DNA from 2 places in the Streptomyces sp. NPDC005574 genome. Region 1 is predicted to be linked to the other one. Evidence: predicted binding sites of a transcription regulator. Region 1 holds the regulator's gene; the other holds the start of a gene.
The links. The regulator HrcA, encoded in region 1, represses chaperone genes, less so after heat shock. The targets are predictions, from matches to a motif close to TTNGCACTCNGNNNNNCNGAGTGCNAA.
Positions count from the first base shown of each region.

Region 1 (9,401 bases):
GGAGACCGCTTCCCGTGCCTCCGAGGCGCCCGGGAGCGAGACCCCGGATCACTCCGGCACGTCCACGCAGGCCCCGGACGCGCCCGCGTCGGCGCCCATACCCACGCCCGCCCCTGCGCCAGCGCCCATACCCACGCCCGCCCCCGCGTCGGCACCCCCGCCCGTGTCCGGACCGGCACCCGCGCCTGTGTCCGCCTCCGCCGTCGCCGAACTTCCGTCGCCCGCGCAGCCGTTGGCGCCCGTCGATCCGCTCGTGTCAGCCGGCCGCCCGGCCCCCGCCCGGTCGCCGGCCCCCGCCGAACCCCCACCCCCCGCGAGATCCTCAGACCCCGACACACCCTCCGCCCGCGCCGAGGCGCATGCCGCGCTGCCCGGGAGTTCGGCCGCGCCGGGCTGCGCCCGGGCGCTCGTGCGGGACTCGCTCGCGGAGTGGCGCGAGCGTGGGCTGCCCGGCACGCAGCACCTCACCGGCCGTCTCGCCGACGACGCCGTGGTGGCCGTCAGCGAACTCGTGACGAACGCCGTCGTGCACGCGGGCACCGACGTCGAGCTCGCCTGGCGGCTGGAGGCGGACACCGGCGCGCTCGTCGTGGAGGTGGCCGACCACCACCCGTCCCGTGCGCCGCGCGGCGCCGACGCCGAACCGCCGTACGAGACACCGGAGTACGGGCGCGGGCTGCGGCTGGTGGCCGCGCTCGCCGAGTCCTGGGGCATCACCTACCGCACCGGCGCCAAGACGGTGTGGGCGCGGCTGCCCGCCGAGGGCAGGCCGGCGGGCGCGGCGAAGGTGGCGTACGTCGGGGAACGCGCACTCCAGCGCGGTCTGCGCGTCGCCGGCATCCTCGCGCCGGAACCGCTGCGGGCCGAGCAGGACCGGGAGTGGCTCGACCGGGGTGCTCTGTCCTTCCTGGCCGAGGCGTCCGACCTGCTCGCCGGGCAGCTCGACGAGAACCTGGTCGCCGCTCTCGCCGGACAGCTGATCGTGCCGCGTCTGGCCGACTGGTGCGCGGTGTGGATGGAGGACGAGGTGATGGGGCGCTGGGGGTCGCCCGGCGCGGGGGAGTCCGAGGGCGCGGGAGGCTGGGGCGAGGGCGGCGGGTTCGCCGCCGGGCCGCGGCTCGCCCGCGTCTGGCACGGCAGCGAGAACCGGATCGAGGAGCTGCGCCGGGCCCTGGAGAAGGACCCGCCGGGCCCGGCCGGTGACCTGCGCTCGGGGCCGGTCCCCTTCCCGTGGCCCGGCGAGGCGCTCGGCCCGCACGGAACCCACGGCTCCGCGCTCGCCTACCGGCTCGTCGCCGGCGGCCGCCCGCTGGGCACCCTGGTCATCGGCCGGGCCGGCCTGCTGCGCTTCCCGGACGAGATCACCGGGCTGGTCGAGGACCTCGGCCGCCGGGTGGCGCTCGCCATCGGCGCGGCCCGCCAGTACGCCCGCCAGGCCACCATCAGTGCCGTACTGCAGCGCGGGCTGCTGCCCGGGGCGGTGGCGGAGATACCCGGGGTGCGCAGCGCCCTGGTCTACGAGCCCTGCGACATGGGCGGACCGAGCGGCGACTTCTACGACCTCTTCCCGGGCGGCGACGGCCGCTGGTGCTTCGCGCTCGGTGACGTCCAGGGCAAGGGCCCCGAGGCCGCGGTCGTCATCGGCCTGGCCCGGCCCTGGCTGCGGCTGCTGGCCCGGGAGGGCTACCGCGTCGCCGACGTCCTCGACCGCCTCAACCAGCTCCTCCTCGACGACGCGACGGAGGCCGCGGACGCGGCGGCCCGCGCGCTGGTGGCCGCGGGCGGCGGACCTGCGCTCCCCGGCGATGGCCCCCAGAACCGTTTCCTCTCCCTTCTCTACGGCGAGCTGGTCCCCTTCGACGGCGGGGTGCGCTGCACGCTCGCCTCCGCCGGGCACCCGCTGCCGCTGCTGCTCGGGTCGGGTGGCGAGGTCTGCACGGCCGCCCGGCCGCAGACCCTGCTCGGGGTGGTCGAGGACGAGACGTACGTCAGCGAGACCTTCGTGCTGCGGCCCGGCGACAGCCTGCTGTGCGTGACCGACGGTGTGACCGAACGCCGCTCCGGCTCCCGCCAGTTCGACGACGGCGACGGCCTCGCGGCGGCGCTCACCGGCTGCGTGGGGCTGAGCGCCCAGCTGATCGCGGAGCGCATCAAACACCTCGTGCACGACTTCGGCACGGGGCCACCGGAGGACGACCTCGCACTCCTGGTACTCCAGACGGAATGACACCGCGCCCGGCTCGGAGGTCCGCCGACCGGCCGACGCCCGCACGCCGGCGCGGGCGCGAGTGGCCGGACGGGGGCGGGGCCCTGCGACCGCGGGTGCCCGCCGTCGTCGTAGGGCGGTGGAACGGATGGGCGGCGGCCCCGGTCCCCGCCCCGACACGCCCACTCCCCCCGGTGCTGGACAATGGGGGGCATGCCTTCCGCTCTTCCCGACGGTGAGCCCGTTCCCGGTGACGGTGCGCTGCCCGCGTCCGCGCTCGCCGGGGCCGCCGACCGCCCTCTCGGGTTCTACCTGCACGTTCCCTACTGCGCGACCCGCTGCGGCTACTGCGACTTCAACACCTACACGGCGACCGAGCTGCGCGGCACGGGCGGGGTGCTCGCCTCCCGGGACAACTACGCGGACACCGTGATCGACGAGATCCGCCTGGCCCGCAAGGTCCTCGGTGACGACCCGCGCCCGGTCCGCACGGTCTTCGTCGGCGGCGGCACGCCCACCCTGCTGGCCGCGGGCGACCTCGTACGGATGCTGCGCTCGATCCGTGAGGAGTTCGGGCTGGCACAGGACGCGGAGGTGACGACGGAGGCGAACCCGGAGTCGGTCGACCCGGCGTATCTCGCGGCCCTGCGGCACGGCGGCTTCAACCGGATCTCCTTCGGCATGCAGAGCGCGCGGCAGCACGTCCTGAAGGTGCTGGACCGCACGCACACCCCGGGCCGCCCCGAGGCCTGCGTGGCGGAGGCCCGCGCGGCGGGCTTCGCGCACGTCAACCTCGACCTGATCTACGGCACCCCCGGCGAGTCCGACGACGACTGGCGGGCCTCGCTCGAGGCGGCGCTCGGCGCCGGTCCCGACCACGTCTCGGCGTACGCCCTGATCGTCGAGGAGGGCACTCAGCTGGCCCGCCGTATCCGCCGGGGCGAGGTGCCCATGACGGACGACGACGTGCACGCCGACCGCTACCTGATCGCCGAGGAACTGCTGTCGGCGGCGGGCTACGACTGGTACGAGGTGTCGAACTGGGCCACCTCGGACGCGGGCCGCTGCCTGCACAACGAGCTCTACTGGCGCGGCGCCGACTGGTGGGGCGCGGGCCCCGGAGCCCACAGCCACGTGGGCGGCGTGCGCTGGTGGAACGTGAAACACCCCGGGGCGTACGCGGCGGCGCTCGCGTCGGGGCGCTCACCCGGCGCCGGGCGGGAGATCCTCTCCGCGGAGGACCGCCGGGTGGAGCGGATCCTGCTGGAACTGCGGCTGCGGGAGGGCGTGCCCCTGTCGCTGCTGCGCGAGGCGGGGCTCGCCGCGGCGGGCCGGGCGCTGTCCGACGGACTCCTCCAGCGACGGCCCTACGACGAGGGAGCGGCGGTGCTCACCCTGCGGGGACGGCTGCTGGCGGACGCGGTGGTCAGGGACCTGGTCGACTGACCCGCGCCCTGCGGCCCGGCGCGGCCCCGCGTCTCCGTCAGGCGTCCGCCGTCACGGTCAGGCGTCCGCCGTCACGAAGTCGATGAGTTCTTCGACCCGGCCCAGCAGCTCCGGCTCCAGGTCCCGGTAGGAGTGGACCCGCGACAGGATGTGCTGCCAGGCCGCGCCCGTGTTCTCGGGCCAGCTCAGCGCCCGGCACACGCCCGTCTTCCAGTCCTGGCCGCGCGGGACGCGGGGCCAGGCCGCGATGCCGACGGCCGACGGCTTCACCGCCTCCCAGACGTCGATGTAGGGGTGGCCGACGACCAGCGCGTGGTCGCTGGTCACGGACGCGGCGATCCGGGACTCCTTGCTGCCCGGCACCAGGTGGTCCACCAGCACGCCGAGTCGGGCGTCGGGCCCCGGCGCGAACTCGGCCACGATGGCGGGCAGGTCGTCGACGCCCTCCAGGTACTCGACCACCACGCCCTCGATGCGCAGGTCGTCGCCCCACACCCGTTCGACCAGTTCGGCGTCGTGCCGGCCCTCGACGTAGATGCGCCCGGCGCGGGCCACGCGCGCGCGTGCGCCGGGGACGGCGACCGAACCGGACGCGGTGCGGGTGGGCCGTACCGGAGCCTGTCCGGTGGGCCGGACGAGCGTCACCGGGCGGCCCTCCAGCAGGAAGCCGCGCGGTTCCATGGGGAAGACGCGGTGCTTGCCGAAGCGGTCCTCCAGGGTGACCGTGCCGGCCTCGCAGCGGACCACCGCGCCGCAGAAGCCGGTGCCCGGCTCCTCCACCACGAGACCCGGCTCCGCCGCCACCTCGGGCACAGGCTTGGGCTTCTTCCACGGCGGGGTCAGGTCCGGAGAGTACAGACGGCGCTGCGGGCCCGGAGCGCCCTCGTTGGAGGGGCGGTGGCGGGAGACGGGTGGGAGCATTCGGATGACGATAGGAGAAGCGCCCGGGCGGCCCTACGAGGGTCCCCGCGACACGCCGAAGCGGGCCGCCAGGGCGTCCCGCTGCGCCCGTACGAACACCGCGTCCACCACGGCCCCGTGGCCCGGCACGTACAGGGCGTCCGCGCCGCCGAGGGCGAGCAGCCGGTCGAGGGCGGCGGGCCACCGGGCGGGTACGGCGTCCGGGCCGGCCTGCGGCTCACCGGACTCCTCGACCAGGTCGCCGCAGAACACCACCCGCGGGTCGCCCGGCACCACCACCGCCAGGTCGTGCGCGGTGTGGCCGGGACCCGCGTCCGCCAGCAGCACCTGCCTGCCGCCCAGGTCGAGGGTCCGCTCACCGCGCACGAGGTGCCCGGGCGGGGTGAGCGCGTCCGCGGCCTCGCCCGCCGTCCCTTCGCCCAGCCCGTTGCGCACCGCGTCCGCGCGCAGCTCCTCCCGGCCGGCCGGCCCGGTCACCGCGTCGAAGCCGGCCGCGCCGAACACCTCCACGTCCGGGAACGCCGCCGCCCCGAAGACGTGGTCGAAGTGGGGATGGGTGAGCGCGAGATGGGTCACATCCCGGCCGGCCAGCTCCTTCGCCCGCGCCCGCAGCAGCGCGCCCTCCGCGAGAGCGGACCCGGCGTCCACCAACAGGACCGCGTCCGCCCCGACGACCAGCCCGGCCGTGCAGTCCCAGCCCGGCAGCCTGCACCGCCCGACCCCGGCCGCCAGCCGCTCCCACCCGAGCTCTTCCCAAGTCACCGTCATACCGCGACGCTAGGCCGTGTCACACAGGTCGCGGCCGTCCCGCGGGCGAACGCCGGGACTTTTTCGACACGTTCCGGGCGGTGTCCGGCGGCTCTCGCCGGGCAGGTGACAGGAGTGGCCGGTCGTGAGCCGGGGTGCCGGCGGCGAGCGGTGCGACCGGCCTTGCCCGGGGTGCACCCCCCGGCCGTACACTGGGCGGGTCAGTGCTGGCACTCGGACGGACAGAGTGCCAGGAGCAGGGCCCGGGGGACGACGTCTGGAGGTGAGCGCGGTGCTGAGTGAACGCAGGCTCCGGGTGCTGCGCGCCATCGTCCAGGACTACGTGGGCACCGAGGAGCCGGTCGGTTCCAAGGCGCTCACCGAGCGGCACAGCCTCGGCGTCTCCCCGGCGACCGTGCGCAACGACATGGCGGCCCTGGAGGACGAGGGGTACATCGCCCAGCCGCACACCAGCGCCGGGCGCATCCCCACCGACAAGGGCTACCGGCTGTTCGTCGACAAGCTCGCGGGCGTGAAGCCGATGACCGCGCCCGAGCGGCGCGCCATCCAGAACTTCCTCGACGGCGCGGTCGACCTCGACGACGTCGTGGCGCGCACCGTGCGGCTGCTCGCCCAGCTCACCCGGCAGGTCGCCGTCGTGCAGTACCCCTCGCTGACCCGCTCGACGGTGCGGCACGTGGAACTGCTCGCGCTGGCCCCCGCGCGTCTGATGCTCGTGCTGATCACGGACACGGGCCGGGTCGAGCAGCGGATGGTGGACGCACCCGCGCCCTTCGGGGAGGCGTCGCTCGCGGATCTGCGGGCCCGGCTCAACAGCCGGGTCGCCGGCCGCCGCTTCAGCGACGTCCCGCGCCTCGTGGAGGACCTGCCGGAGGCGTTCGACATCGAGGACCGCGGTACGGTCACCACGGTGCTCTCCACCCTCCTGGAGACGCTTGTCGAGGAGAACGAGGAGCGGCTGATGATCGGCGGCACCGCCAATCTGACCCGCTTCGGACATGACTTCCCCCTCACCATCCGGCCGGTGCTGGAGGCACTGGAGGAGCAGGTCGTGCTTCTCAAGTTGCTGGGTGAGGCGGGGGATTCGGGCATGACCGTACGCATCGGTCACGAGAACGCCTATGAGGGACTCAACTCCACTTCTGTGGTGTCGGTCGGTTACGGTTCGGGCGGCGAGGCAGTAGCCAAGCTCGGCGTGGTCGGACCGACCCGCATGGATTACCCGGGAACGATGGGAGCGGTACGCGCAGTGGCACGGTACGTCGGACAGATCCTGGCGGAGTCGTAAGTGGCCACGGACTACTACGCCGTTCTCGGCGTGCGCCGCGACGCGTCGCAGGAAGAGATCAAGAAGGCCTTCCGGCGGCTCGCGCGCGAGCTGCACCCGGACGTCAATCCGGACCCGAAGACCCAGGAGCGGTTCAAGGAGATCAACGCCGCCTACGAGGTGTTGTCGGACCCGCAGAAGAAGCAGGTCTACGACCTCGGCGGCGACCCGCTCTCGCAGGCCGGCGGCGGCGCGGGCGGCTTCGGGGCCGGCGGCTTCGGGAACTTCTCGGACATCATGGACGCGTTCTTCGGTACGGCGTCGCAGCGGGGCCCGCGCTCACGCACCCGGCGCGGCCAGGACGCGATGATCCGGCTGGAGATCGAGCTCGACGAGGCGGCCTTCGGCACCACGAAGGACATCCAGGTCGACACGGCGATCGTCTGCACCACCTGCAACGGTGAGGGCGCGGCGCCGGGCACCTCCGCCCAGACGTGCGACATGTGCCGCGGACGCGGTGAGGTGTCGCAGGTCACTCGGTCCTTCCTCGGCCAGGTCATGACCTCGCGGCCGTGCCCGCAGTGCCAGGGTTTCGGCACCGTGGTCCCCACCCCGTGCCCGGAGTGCGCGGGCGACGGACGGGTGCGCTCGCGCCGGACGCTGACCGTGAAGATCCCCGCCGGTGTCGACAACGGCACCCGCATCCAGCTCGCGGGCGAGGGCGAGGTCGGCCCCGGCGGCGGTCCCGCCGGCGACCTCTACGTCGAGATCCACGAGTTGCCGCACTCCACCTTCCAGCGGCGCGGCGACGACCTGCACTGCACGGTCACCATCCCGATGACGGCGGCCTCCCTCGGCACCAAGGTGCCGCTGGAGACCCTCGACGGGATGGAGGAGGTCGACATCCGTCCGGGCACCCAGTCCGGCCAGTCGATCCCGCTGCACGCCCGGGGTATCACGCACCTGCGGGGCGGCGGCCGCGGCGACCTGATCGTGCACGTCGAGGTCATGACCCCGAGCAAGCTGGACCCGGAGCAGGAGCGACTGCTGCGGGAGCTCGCCAAGCTGCGCGGCGAGGAGCGGCCCACCGGGCAGTTCCAGCCCGGTCAGCAGGGGCTGTTCTCCCGGCTCAAGGACGCCTTCAACGGGCGGTGACGGGCGCTGGGTGAGACCCTCCGCCCGGCGCCGCCGACGGCCCGTGCCGGGCGGCCGGCGGATTCGGACTTGTCCGGCGGGCGTGACAACATGCCGTCATGTCCACCGCACTGACCGATCTCTGCCCCCATCCGATCGTGCAGGCTCCCATGGCGGGCGGCGTCTCCGTCCCGCAGCTCGCCGCCGCCGTGTCCGAGGCGGGCGGGCTGGGCTTCCTGGCCGCCGGGTACAAGACGGCGGACGGGATGTACCAGGACATCAAGCAGGTGCGGGGGCTCACCGGCCGGCCGTTCGGCGTGAACCTCTTCATGCCGCAGCCGGAGTCCCGGGCCGGCGCGGGCGGCCCGGCCGGCACCGCGCCCCCCGCGCCGGCGACCGTGGACGTCTACGCCCACCAGCTGGCCGGCGAGGCCACCTGGTACGACACCGAGCTCGGCGACCCCGACAGCGGCCGCGACGACGGCTACGACGCCAAACTCGCCGTACTGCTGGACAACCCGGTGCCGGCGGTCTCCTTCCACTTCGGCGTGCCCGGCCCCGACACCCTGGAGGCCCTGCGCCGCGCCGGCACCCTGACCCTGGCCACCGCGACCACCGTGGAGGAGGCCCTCGCCGTGCAGCGGGCGGGCGCCGACGCGGTGATAGCGCAGGGCGTGGAGGCGGGCGGCCACCAGGGCACCCACCGCGACGACCCGGAGGCCGACGGCTCCGGCATCGGACTGCTGTCGCTGGTCGCCCAGGTGAGCGAGAGCGTGGACCTGCCGGTCGTCGCCGCCGGCGGCATCATGCGCGGCAGCCAGATCGCCGCCGTGCTCGCCGCGGGCGCCCACGCGGCCCAGCTCGGCACGGCCTTCCTCGCCACCCCCGAGTCCGGCGCGCACGCCGTGCACAAGCAGGCGCTGACCAACCCGCTGTTCGTGCGCACCGAGCTGACCCGCGCTTTCTCCGGCCGGCCGGCCCGCGGCCTGGTCAACCGGTTCATGCGCGAGCACGGCCCGTACGCGCCCGCCGCCTATCCCGAGATCCACCACCTGACCTCCCCGCTGCGCAAGGCGGCCGCCAAGGCCGGTGACGCGCAGGGCATGGCGCTGTGGGCCGGGCAGGGCCACCGGATGGCCCGCGAGCTGCCCGCCGGGCGGCTCGTCGAGGTGCTGGCCGCCGAACTCGACGCCGCCAGGACAGCGTTGTCGGTGTTCCCGGCCGAGGGCACGGACCGATGACCGCCCCGGTGTTCGTGGTCGAGGCCCTCCCGCCGGGAGACGGCGGACCGTACGTCCTCGACGGCCCCGAGGGACGGCACGCCGTGTCCGTGAAGCGGCTGCGCGCGGGGGAGGCCGTCGTCCTCACCGACGGCGCCGGCCGGTGGGCCGAGGGCGAGGTGACCGCCGCCGAGGGCAAGGACCGGCTGGTCCTGCGGCTGACCGGCGTGCGGGAGGAGCCCGCGCCGCGGCCCCGGATCACCGTCGTCCAGGCGCTGCCCAAGGGGGACCGGGGCGAGCTGGCCGTGGAGACGATGACCGAGACCGGCGTCGACGCGATCGTGCCGTGGGCCGCCTCCCGCTGCGTCACCCAGTGGCGGGGCGAACGCGGGCTGAAGGCCCTCGCCAAGTGGCGGGCCACCGCGCGGGAGGCCGGCAA
Region 1 is NZ_JBEXCW010000019.1:21,472-30,872, reverse strand. It holds gene ABZT03_RS15480 (ATP-binding SpoIIE family protein phosphatase) at 368-2,227, shown strand; gene hemW (radical SAM family heme chaperone HemW) at 2,420-3,652, shown strand; gene ABZT03_RS15470 (DUF3097 domain-containing protein) at 3,710-4,573, opposite strand; gene ABZT03_RS15465 (MBL fold metallo-hydrolase) at 4,607-5,341, opposite strand; gene hrcA (heat-inducible transcriptional repressor HrcA) at 5,613-6,629, shown strand; gene dnaJ (molecular chaperone DnaJ) at 6,630-7,763, shown strand; gene ABZT03_RS15450 (nitronate monooxygenase) at 7,862-8,983, shown strand; gene ABZT03_RS15445 (16S rRNA (uracil(1498)-N(3))-methyltransferase) at 8,980-9,401, shown strand, end outside.

Region 2 (9,401 bases), on a different contig from region 1:
TCCTCGAAGATCACCCTGCCCTGGGCCGAGGGCGTGCGCGCCAGCGGCGCGTACGAGGACCTGGCCTACGGCTGGGACGGCCGGTACGTCGTCTTCTCCACCGCCGGCCAGCTCGTCTACGGCCCCTCGGACGGCTCGTGGGCGGCCCGGCCGCTGCTCACCGACGCCCTGGAACCCGACACGGTCTGCGACACCCACCCGACCGTCAGCCCGTCGGGACTGGTCGCCTTCCAGCGCAACGTCCACTACGGCTGCTACGACAACGCCGGCGTGTACACCTACGACGCGACGACGAAGAAGGTCAAGCGGGTCCTGGCCGACGCGGAGCAGCCGGACTGGTCGCCCGACGGCACCAGGCTGTCCTTCGTCCGCAAGGACGCCGACGGCAACGACCAGGTGTTCACGGCGAACGCCGACGGCACCGGCGTCAAGCAGCTGACCACGGGCCCGCGTCGGTACGCCAACCCGTCCTGGTCGCCGACCGGCACCCGGATCGTCTTCGACGCCCACACCGGGTCGGGCAGCGGCGACGTGCACACCATCGAGTACGCCGACGTGGCCACCGGCGAGCTGACCAAGGTCGCGGACACCCAGGGGGAGTTCTTCAGTGACAACCCCAGCTGGCAGCCGCTGCGCAAGAACAGCGCCGCCCGGGTCTGGGGCGCCGACAGCTACGCCACCGACATCGCCTCCTCCCGCTGGAGCTGGAACACGCTGGGCCACAGCCAGCCCGGCCTGCTGAACGCCAAGTCCGCGGTGCTGGTCGACCGGGACGACGCCGCGTACTCGCTGACCGCGCCCGCGCTGGCCGGCAAGAAGCGGGGCCCGGTGCTGATGACCCCGAAGTCGGGTCTGTCGACCGCGGTGAAGAACGAGCTGAAGCGCATGCTCAAGAAGGGCGCCAACGTCTACCTCGTGGGCGGCGCGTCCATCGTCTCCACGCACGTCTCCACGCAGCTGAAGGCCCTCGGCTACGTGCCCAAGCGGCTGTCCGGCACGGACCGCTACGCGACCTCCGTCGCGGTGGCCAAGTCCGTGAGCACCAGCCCCGAATACGTGTTCCTGGCCAGCGGCACCGACTACAAGGCGGCCCTGCCGGCCGCCGCGGCGGCCGGCGCCGAGGGGACGAGCAGCACGGGCGGCCTGGTCCTCACCAACGGCCGGAAGCTGACGGCGTCGGTGAAGTCGTACCTCAACGGCCTCAACCCGTCCAAGACCATGGTCATCGCGGTCGGTTCCGACGCGAAGTACGCGCTGACCCACACGTCGTTCTCCCGCTGGCCGTCGACGTACTACTACTACCCGGTCACCGCGAGCACCGACGCGGGCCTGTCGGTGGCCGTCGCCAAGTTCTGGTGGACGACGCCCGGCCAGGCGACCCTCGCGTACACCGGCTCGTGGCGCGACGGCGTCTCCGCGGGTTCGGCGATGAACATCTACGGCCCGATCCTGTGGACCTCGCGGCCGGCTCTGTCGAGTGAGGTCAAGAGCTACCTGCTGCGCGAGTCCGCGGGCACCCAGGCCGTGATCGCGTTCGGCCCCACCGCCTCGGTCACCACGGGCGCGCTGAACACGGCCGGCGCCTCGATCAGCGCGAGCTCCGGCCAGGTCGTCTACCGGCCGTACTACAACGGCGTTCCGGTGACGAGCGCGCAGGCGCTGTCCCGGGGCGCGGACGGCGGCGCCGCTCCGGCGACCGCGGTCACGTCCGGTCCGGTGGCCGCCGAGCCGCACCTGGGCTCGCTCAGGACGGCGCACCGCCAGTAGCGGACGCGGTCGCGGGCGCGCCCACCAGCATGGTCGGCGCGCCCGCGACGCGGGTCAGGAACACGGTCGCCGCGTTGCGCCCCCGCGGCTTGACCTTCCTGCGCAGTTCCTCCGGTTCGACCGCCGACCCCCGCTTCTTCACGGTCAGCACCCCGACCTCCCGCTCCCGCAGCAGCGCCTTCAACTTCTTGACGCTGAAGGGCAGTTGATCGGTGATCTCGTACGCGGTGGCGTACGGCGTCGGCCGCAGTTCGTCGGCGGTGACGTACGCGATGGTCTCGTCGACCAGGCCCCCGTCGAGTTGCCGCGCCACCTCGGCCACCAGATGGGACCGGATGACGGCGCCGTCCGGCTCGTAGAGGTAGCGCCCCACCGGTCGTACGGCGGGATCGGGCAGTCCGGCGGAGAGCAGCGCGCGGGGTCCCGGCAGCAGGGTCGCGCGCACCGCGCCGGGCTCGGTGCCGAACCACAGCACCGCCTCCTTCACGTCCCCGCCGTCGGAGATCCACTCGGCCTCGGCCTCGGCCGGGACCGCCTCGTGCGGGATACCGGGAGCGATCTTCAGGGCGGCGTGCGGCGCCCCACGGGCCGCCTGAACCGCCCAGGACAGCGGCGGTGAGTACCCCTCCGGGTCGAAGATCCGGCCCCGGCCGCCACGCCGGCCGGGGTCCACGAACACGGCGTCCCAGCCGGCCGTGTCCACCTCGGTGACGTCCGCCTCCAGCACCTCGATCAGGTCGGTGAGCCCGAGTGCCTCCGCGTTCGCGCGCGCCGTCGCCGCCGTCAGCGGGTCCCGGTCCACGGCGAGGACCCGGATGCCGGCGCGGGCCAGCGCGATCGCGTCCCCGCCGATGCCGCAGCACAGGTCGGCGACGGAGGTGACGCCGAGCGCCTTGAGACGGTCGGCGCGGTAGGTGGCGACGCTGGTCCGGGTGGACTGTTCGACGCCGTTCGGCGTGAAGAACATCCGTTCCGCGTCCTCGGCACCGAACTTCACCGCCGCCCGCTGCCGCAGCCGCGCCTGTCCGAGCGCCGCCGACACCAGCTCGGCGGGGTGCTCGCGGCGCAGCCGGGTGGCGACGGTGAGTTCGCGCGCCGGATCGGTGCCGCGCACCTCGTCGAGGAGGGCGCGGCCTTCGGGGGTGCGGAGGGCGTCGAGGTCGTTCACCGGGTCATTGTGGGCCAGTCGGTGGACGGTCCGCCTCCGGCCCTCGCCCGAGCCGGGGTGTCGGACGGGGGCGGGGGTGTTGACCTGCGAAGATCCGGTCCCATGCGAGTAGTAGGACAAAACTACAAAAATCGGCCCGCTCTGCGATCCCGGGTGCGCGGCACGGTCGCCGTGCTCGCCGTCACCGCCCTCGCCGCGAGCTGCGCGCAGGGAGGCCCGCCCCGGGTGCGGCCCGCGCACGGACAGCCGCCCCTGCACGCGCCCCAGGCCCGCGCCCTCCAGGGCTACGCCGAGCGGCTGAGCGCCGCGCACGCCGCCCGGGTCGCCGCCGCGAGGCGCTGGGGCCTGGCGCGGGTCCCGCTCACGGCCCCCGCGCCGCCCGCCGAGAAACCGGTGATCACCACCCGCAAGGGCTTCGAGGTGCGCGACCACGAGGACCTGCGCCTCCCCCCGGTCTTCACCACCGTCCCCACCCGGCAGAAGGTCGTCTTCCTCACCCTCGACGACGGCGCCGAGAAGGACCCGGCGTTCCTGCGCATGACGAGCGAGCTGAAGATCCCGTACACCGCCTTCCTCAGCGACTTCCTGATCAGGAAGGACTACGGCTACTTCGGCCGCATGCAGCGCTCGGGGGTGACCCTGAACAACCACACCCTGCACCACCTCTACCTGCCGGCCCTGTCCTACGCCCGCCAGAAGCACGAGATCTGCGGCATGCAGGACGTGATCGAGCAGCAGTACGGCAGGCGCCCGGCCCTCTTCCGCCCGCCCTACGGCAACTACGACGCCGACACCCTGCGCGCAGCCCGGTCCTGCGGCATCCGCTACGCCCCACTCTGGGACGAGGAGGTCTTCGTCGACCACTGGGAGTACCGCGAGTGGGACCAGGACCTGCACCCCGGTGACATCGTCCTCAGCCACTTCCGCGGCCCCCGCGACTGGAAGGGCACGATGCCCGACATGGTCCGCCGCTTCCTCGACAAGGTCACCGCCAAGGGCTACGCGGTGGCCCGGCTGGAGGACTACCTGTGAGCCGGCACAGGCAGGCGTGGCACGCGCTGACCGCCGGGCTGCTGGGGGTGGCGCTGCTCGCCGGCTGCGCCCAGTCCGTCGATCCCATCGAGCGGCTCGGCAAGAAGGCGGCCCAGCGGGTACGGAGGGAACCGGCCACGCCGGGGGAGCCCGCGTACCGCCGCTGGGGCCTCGCGGTCCCGCTGCCGCCCGCGCCCCGGGTGCCCGCCCGGCTGCCCGCCGCCCGCACGGCGGGCCCCGGCCTGCCGCCCGTGGTGGACCGGGTGCGCACCCGCGACCGGGTCGTCTTCCTCACCTACGACGACGGCGCCGAGCAGGACCCGAGGTTCGTCGACATGGTGCGTGAACTGCGGCTCCCCGTCAGCCTGTTCCTCACCGACAGCGTCGTCGGTCCGGGCTACGGCCACTTCGCGCGGCTCCAGGCGGTCGGCGCGACCGTCCAGAACCACACCCTCGACCACTCCGCCCTGCGCGGCCTGCCGTACGCCGGCCAGCGCGCCGAGATCTGCGGCCAGCAGGACAAGCTGAAGTCCCGCTTCGGCGTCCGCCCCCGCTTCTTCCGGCCCCCCTACGGCACGTACGACACGACCACCCTGCGCGCCGCCGCCGACTGCGGCCTCTCGGCGGTCGTCCGCTGGCGCGCCTCGGTGGAGGGCGGCGGCGACCTGACGTACACCCGGGGCGAGCCCCGCCTCCAGCCCGGTGACATCGTCTCGGTCGCCTCGGGCGAGTCGACGGACCTCAGCCTCAGAGCCCGCACCACCCGCCTGCTGCGGGAGACACAGCAGCGGGGCCTGACGGTCGCCCGCCTGGAGGACTACCTGTAAGTGGTGACTGGTCCTGATGCCTGGTGACTGGTCCGGGCCATCCAGCCCGTCCGGCTTGAGGACGAGGCATGGGGGGCCGAAGGCGAGGCCCGGAGGGCCGAAGAGGGGGCCTGGGGGCGGCAGCCCCCCGACCGACGCACACCCGAACAGGGGGCACCAGGGGGCGCGCGCCCACGAGAAACCGACGCCACGCGCCGCCGGCAATTGGCACTCCGCTTGACCGAGTGCTAATCCCGGTCATAGTCTCGGACCTGGCACTCCCCCCTGGAGAGTGCCAACCAGCGACAGGCAGGTCCGGCACCCGCGACGACGGATCGACCTGGTCGCCACCCCAGACAGTTAGCCCCGTGAGATCTCCGAAGGGGGAGGTCGGATCGTGACGACCACCAGCTCCAAGGTTGCCATCAAGCCGCTCGAGGACCGCATTGTGGTCCAGCCGCTCGACGCCGAGCAGACCACCGCCTCTGGCCTGGTCATCCCGGACACAGCCAAGGAGAAGCCCCAGGAGGGCGTCGTCCTTGCCGTGGGTCCGGGCCGCTTCGAGAACGGCGAGCGCCTGCCGCTCGACGTGAAGACCGGCGACATCGTGCTGTACAGCAAGTACGGCGGCACCGAAGTGAAGTACAACGGCGAGGAGTACCTCGTCCTCTCCGCTCGCGACGTCCTCGCGATCATCGAGAAGTAGTTCGCTTCGAAGCACACTGCATTGAGCTGCGCCCCTGGCCCCCGCGATCACTCATGAGCCGGGCGTCGGGGGCGCATCTCATTTCACCTAGATTTCCGAGAGGGCTCACGCTCCCATGGCGAAGATCCTGAAGTTCGACGAGGACGCCCGTCGCGCCCTCGAGCGCGGCGTCAACAAGCTTGCCGACACGGTCAAGGTGACGATCGGCCCCAAGGGCCGCAACGTCGTCATCGACAAGAAGTTCGGCGCCCCCACCATCACCAACGACGGCGTCACCATCGCCCGCGAGGTCGAGCTCGAGGACCCGTACGAGAACCTCGGCGCGCAGCTGGTGAAGGAGGTGGCGACCAAGACCAACGACATCGCGGGTGACGGCACCACCACCGCCACCGTGCTGGCCCAGGCGCTCGTGCGTGAGGGCCTGAAGAACGTTGCCGCGGGTGCCTCCCCGGCGCTGCTGAAGAAGGGCATCGACGCGGCGGTCAAGGCCGTCTCCGACGAGCTGCTCGCCACGGCGCGCCCCATCGACGAGAAGTCCGACATCGCCGCCGTGGCCGGGCTGTCCGCCCAGGACTCGCAGGTCGGCGAGCTCATCGCCGAGGCGATGGACAAGGTCGGCAAGGACGGTGTCATCACCGTCGAGGAGTCCAACACCTTCGGCCTGGAGCTGGACTTCACCGAGGGCATGGCCTTCGACAAGGGCTACCTGTCCCCCTACTTCGTGACGGACCAGGAGCGTATGGAGGCCGTCCTCGACGACCCGTACATCCTGATCACGCAGGGCAAGATCTCCTCCATCCAGGACCTGCTGCCGCTGCTGGAGAAGGTCATCCAGACCAACGCCTCCAAGCCGCTGCTGATCATCGCCGAGGACGTCGAGGGCGAGGCACTCTCCACCCTCGTCGTGAACAAGATCCGCGGCACCTTCAACGCGGTCGCCGTCAAGGCTCCGGGCTTCGGTGACCGCCGCAAGGCCATGCTGCAGGACATCTCGATCCTCACCGGCGCCACGGTCGTGGCCGAGGAGGTCGGCCTCAAGCTCGACCAGGTCGGCCTGGACGTGCTGGGCTCCGCCCGCCGCGTCACGATCACCAAGGACGACACCACGATCGTCGACGGTGCCGGCAAGACCGAGGAAGTCCACGGCCGGGTCAACCAGATCAAGGCCGAGATCGAGAGCACGGACTCCGACTGGGACCGCGAGAAGCTCCAGGAGCGCCTCGCGAAGCTGGCCGGCGGCGTGTGCGTGATCAAGGTCGGCGCCGCCACCGAGGTGGAGCTGAAGGAGAAGAAGCACCGTCTCGAGGACGCCATCTCGGCGACCCGCGCCGCGGTCGAGGAGGGCATCGTCTCCGGCGGTGGCTCCGCGCTCGTCCACGCCGTGAAGATCCTCGACGACAACCTCGGCAAGACCGGCGACGAGGCCACGGGTGTGGCGGTAGTCCGCCGCGCCGCCGTCGAGCCGCTGCGCTGGATCGCCGAGAACGCCGGCCTGGAGGGTTACGTCATCACCTCCAAGGTCGCCGAGCTCGACAAGGGCCAGGGCTTCAACGCCGCCACCGGCGAGTACGGCGACCTGGTCAAGGCCGGCGTCATCGACCCGGTCAAGGTCACCCGCTCCGCCCTGGAGAACGCCGCCTCCATCGCCTCCCTCCTGCTCACGACCGAGACCCTGGTCGTCGAGAAGAAGGAAGAAGAGGAGCCGGCCGCCGGTGGTCACGGCCACGGCCACTCCCACTGACGCAGGCACCACCCGAGAGAAGCCCCCGCCCCGCACTCGCGGAACGGGGGCTTCTCCCGTGCCACCGACTCCCGTGCCACCGACTTCCGTGCCACCGACTTCCGTGGCACCGGCTCCCGGCGCCCGACGCCGCGAGGCCCGCACCGCAGCCGTACGACGGACCACGGACCACGACCGGAACGCACCCGGCGCCGGACTCCGGCGGCCTGCCCGGTCTCCGGTCCGTCCCCCCCCTTCCCGTCACGGCCCTACTGCGGCCCGTACCTGCGCCCGGTGCGTGAGCTGATGCCCCCGAGCAGCCCTCTCGGCGCCACCTTCACCAGGCCCATCAGCGCCTTGTAGCGCGGGTCCGGGATCGACAACGACTTCCCCCGGGCCAGGTCCGCGAGCGCCGCCGCGACCAGTTTGTCGGCGTCGAGCCACATCCAGCCGGGGATGTTGTCCGTGCCCATCCCGGCCCGCTCGTGGAACTCCGTGCGCACGAAGCCGGGGCACAGCGCCATCAGCCGCACCCCGCTGCCGGCCAGGTCACGTGCCGCGCCCTGGGTGAACTGCACGACCCACGCCTTGGACGCGCCGTAGGTCCCGCGCGGCAGGAACGCGGCGACGGAGGCCACGTTGACGACGCCGCCCCGGCCCCGCTCGCGCATCGCCTCGGCCGCCGCCGACGTCAGCCGCAGCACCGCCTCGCAGTGCACCTTCAGCATCCGGAGCTCGTCGGCCATCGACACGTCGAGGTAGCGGCCCTTGTTGCCGAAGCCGGCGTTGTTGACCAGCAGGTCGACCGGGTTCTTGCGGTCGGTGAGCCGTGCCGCCACCGTCTCGACGCCGTCGTCCGTCGCCAGGTCGGCCGTCAGCACCTGTGCCTCGATGCCGTGCAGGTCGTGCAGTTCGGTCGCCTGCCGGCCCAGCCGCTCGGTGTCCCGTGCCACCAGGACGAGGTCGTGCCCGTCAGCCGCGAGCCGCCGCGCGAACGCCGCACCGATGCCCGCGGTCGATCCCGTAATCAATGCCGTTGTCATGGCGCAAGGTTAGTGACCCGGACCGATCACGTCCGATCACCGCACAGGGCCTCCCCGACACCGGGTCCCGGCCGCAAGGCGTCCCGCCGGGCCCGGTCAGGACCCGTACTTCTCCACATACGCCCGCGCCGCCCGCAGCGCCTCGGGGTGCAGCGCGGCGCCCGCCGCGAGCAGCCGGGGCAGCAGGTCACGCTCTGTGGTGGTGGCCCGGAACTCCATCGCCACGGTCACGTCGTGGTCCGGGAGGTGCACGACCTCCACCGGGTCCCCGGCGCGGATCTCACCGGGCTCCACCACCCGCAGGTAGGCGCCCGGCGCACCCTTGCGCGTGAACCGCTTCACCCAGCCGCGCTCGCCCAGGTGGCCCTGGAAGGTGCGGCAGGGGATCCGCCCGCAGGTCACCTCCAGCACCACCCCGGCACCGATCCGCCAGCGCTCGCCGATCCGCGCGCCGGACACGTCCAGTCCCGCGGTCGTCAGGTTCTCCCCGAACGCGCCGTTCGCCAGCGGCCGGCCCAACTCCCGCTCCCAGTCGTCCAGATCCTCGCGGGCCACCGCGTACACCGCCTGGTCGTCGCCGCCGTGATGGCGAATGTCGCACACCGTGTCGCCGGCCAGACCGCTGCGCCCGACACCCTTGGGCCCCGGCGCGGCCACCCGCACGAGGCCGTCGGCCGGGCGCTTGTCTATCGCGCTCAGCCCTTCCGGCTGGTCCGTGTAGGGCACGGCCCGCGCCCGGCCGACGTTCACCGACAGAAGCTTCATGGCCGCACGCTAAGCGGCGCGAGTCAAAGTGTCGACGGATTATTCGCCCCCGTACCAAAGGACCGCTTATCCTTCAGGGGTGATCGAAGCCCGTCATCTGCGTGTGCTGCGCGCCGTCGCCACCACCGGCTCCTTCTCGGCGGCGGGGCGCGAACTGGGCTGCACCCAGCCCGCCGTCAGCCAGCAGATGAAGGCGCTCGAAGCCTCCGTGGGCACCCCCCTGCTGATCCGCAGCGGGCGCGAGATGCGGCTGACGCAGGCCGGTGAGGCGCTGGTCCGGCACGCCGCCGGCATCCTCTCCGGGCTGACCGCCGCCGAGGAGGAGGTCGCCGCCATCGCGGGCCTGCGCGCCGGGCGGGTGCGGCTCGTGTCCTTCCCCAGCGGCAGCTCCACC
Region 2 is NZ_JBEXCW010000083.1:15,840-25,240, reverse strand. It holds gene ABZT03_RS34045 (cell wall-binding repeat-containing protein) at 1-1,767, shown strand, start outside; gene ABZT03_RS34040 (methyltransferase domain-containing protein) at 1,745-2,935, opposite strand; gene ABZT03_RS34035 (polysaccharide deacetylase family protein) at 3,038-3,967, shown strand; gene ABZT03_RS34030 (polysaccharide deacetylase family protein) at 3,964-4,794, shown strand; gene groES (co-chaperone GroES) at 5,171-5,479, shown strand; gene groL (chaperonin GroEL) at 5,595-7,220, shown strand; gene ABZT03_RS34015 (SDR family oxidoreductase) at 7,469-8,242, opposite strand; gene ABZT03_RS34010 (MOSC domain-containing protein) at 8,339-9,007, opposite strand; gene ABZT03_RS34005 (LysR family transcriptional regulator) at 9,087-9,401, shown strand, end outside.
Region 2: groES (co-chaperone GroES) is a predicted target of HrcA. The motif match lies at 4,999-5,025, and genes of this name have one in related genera.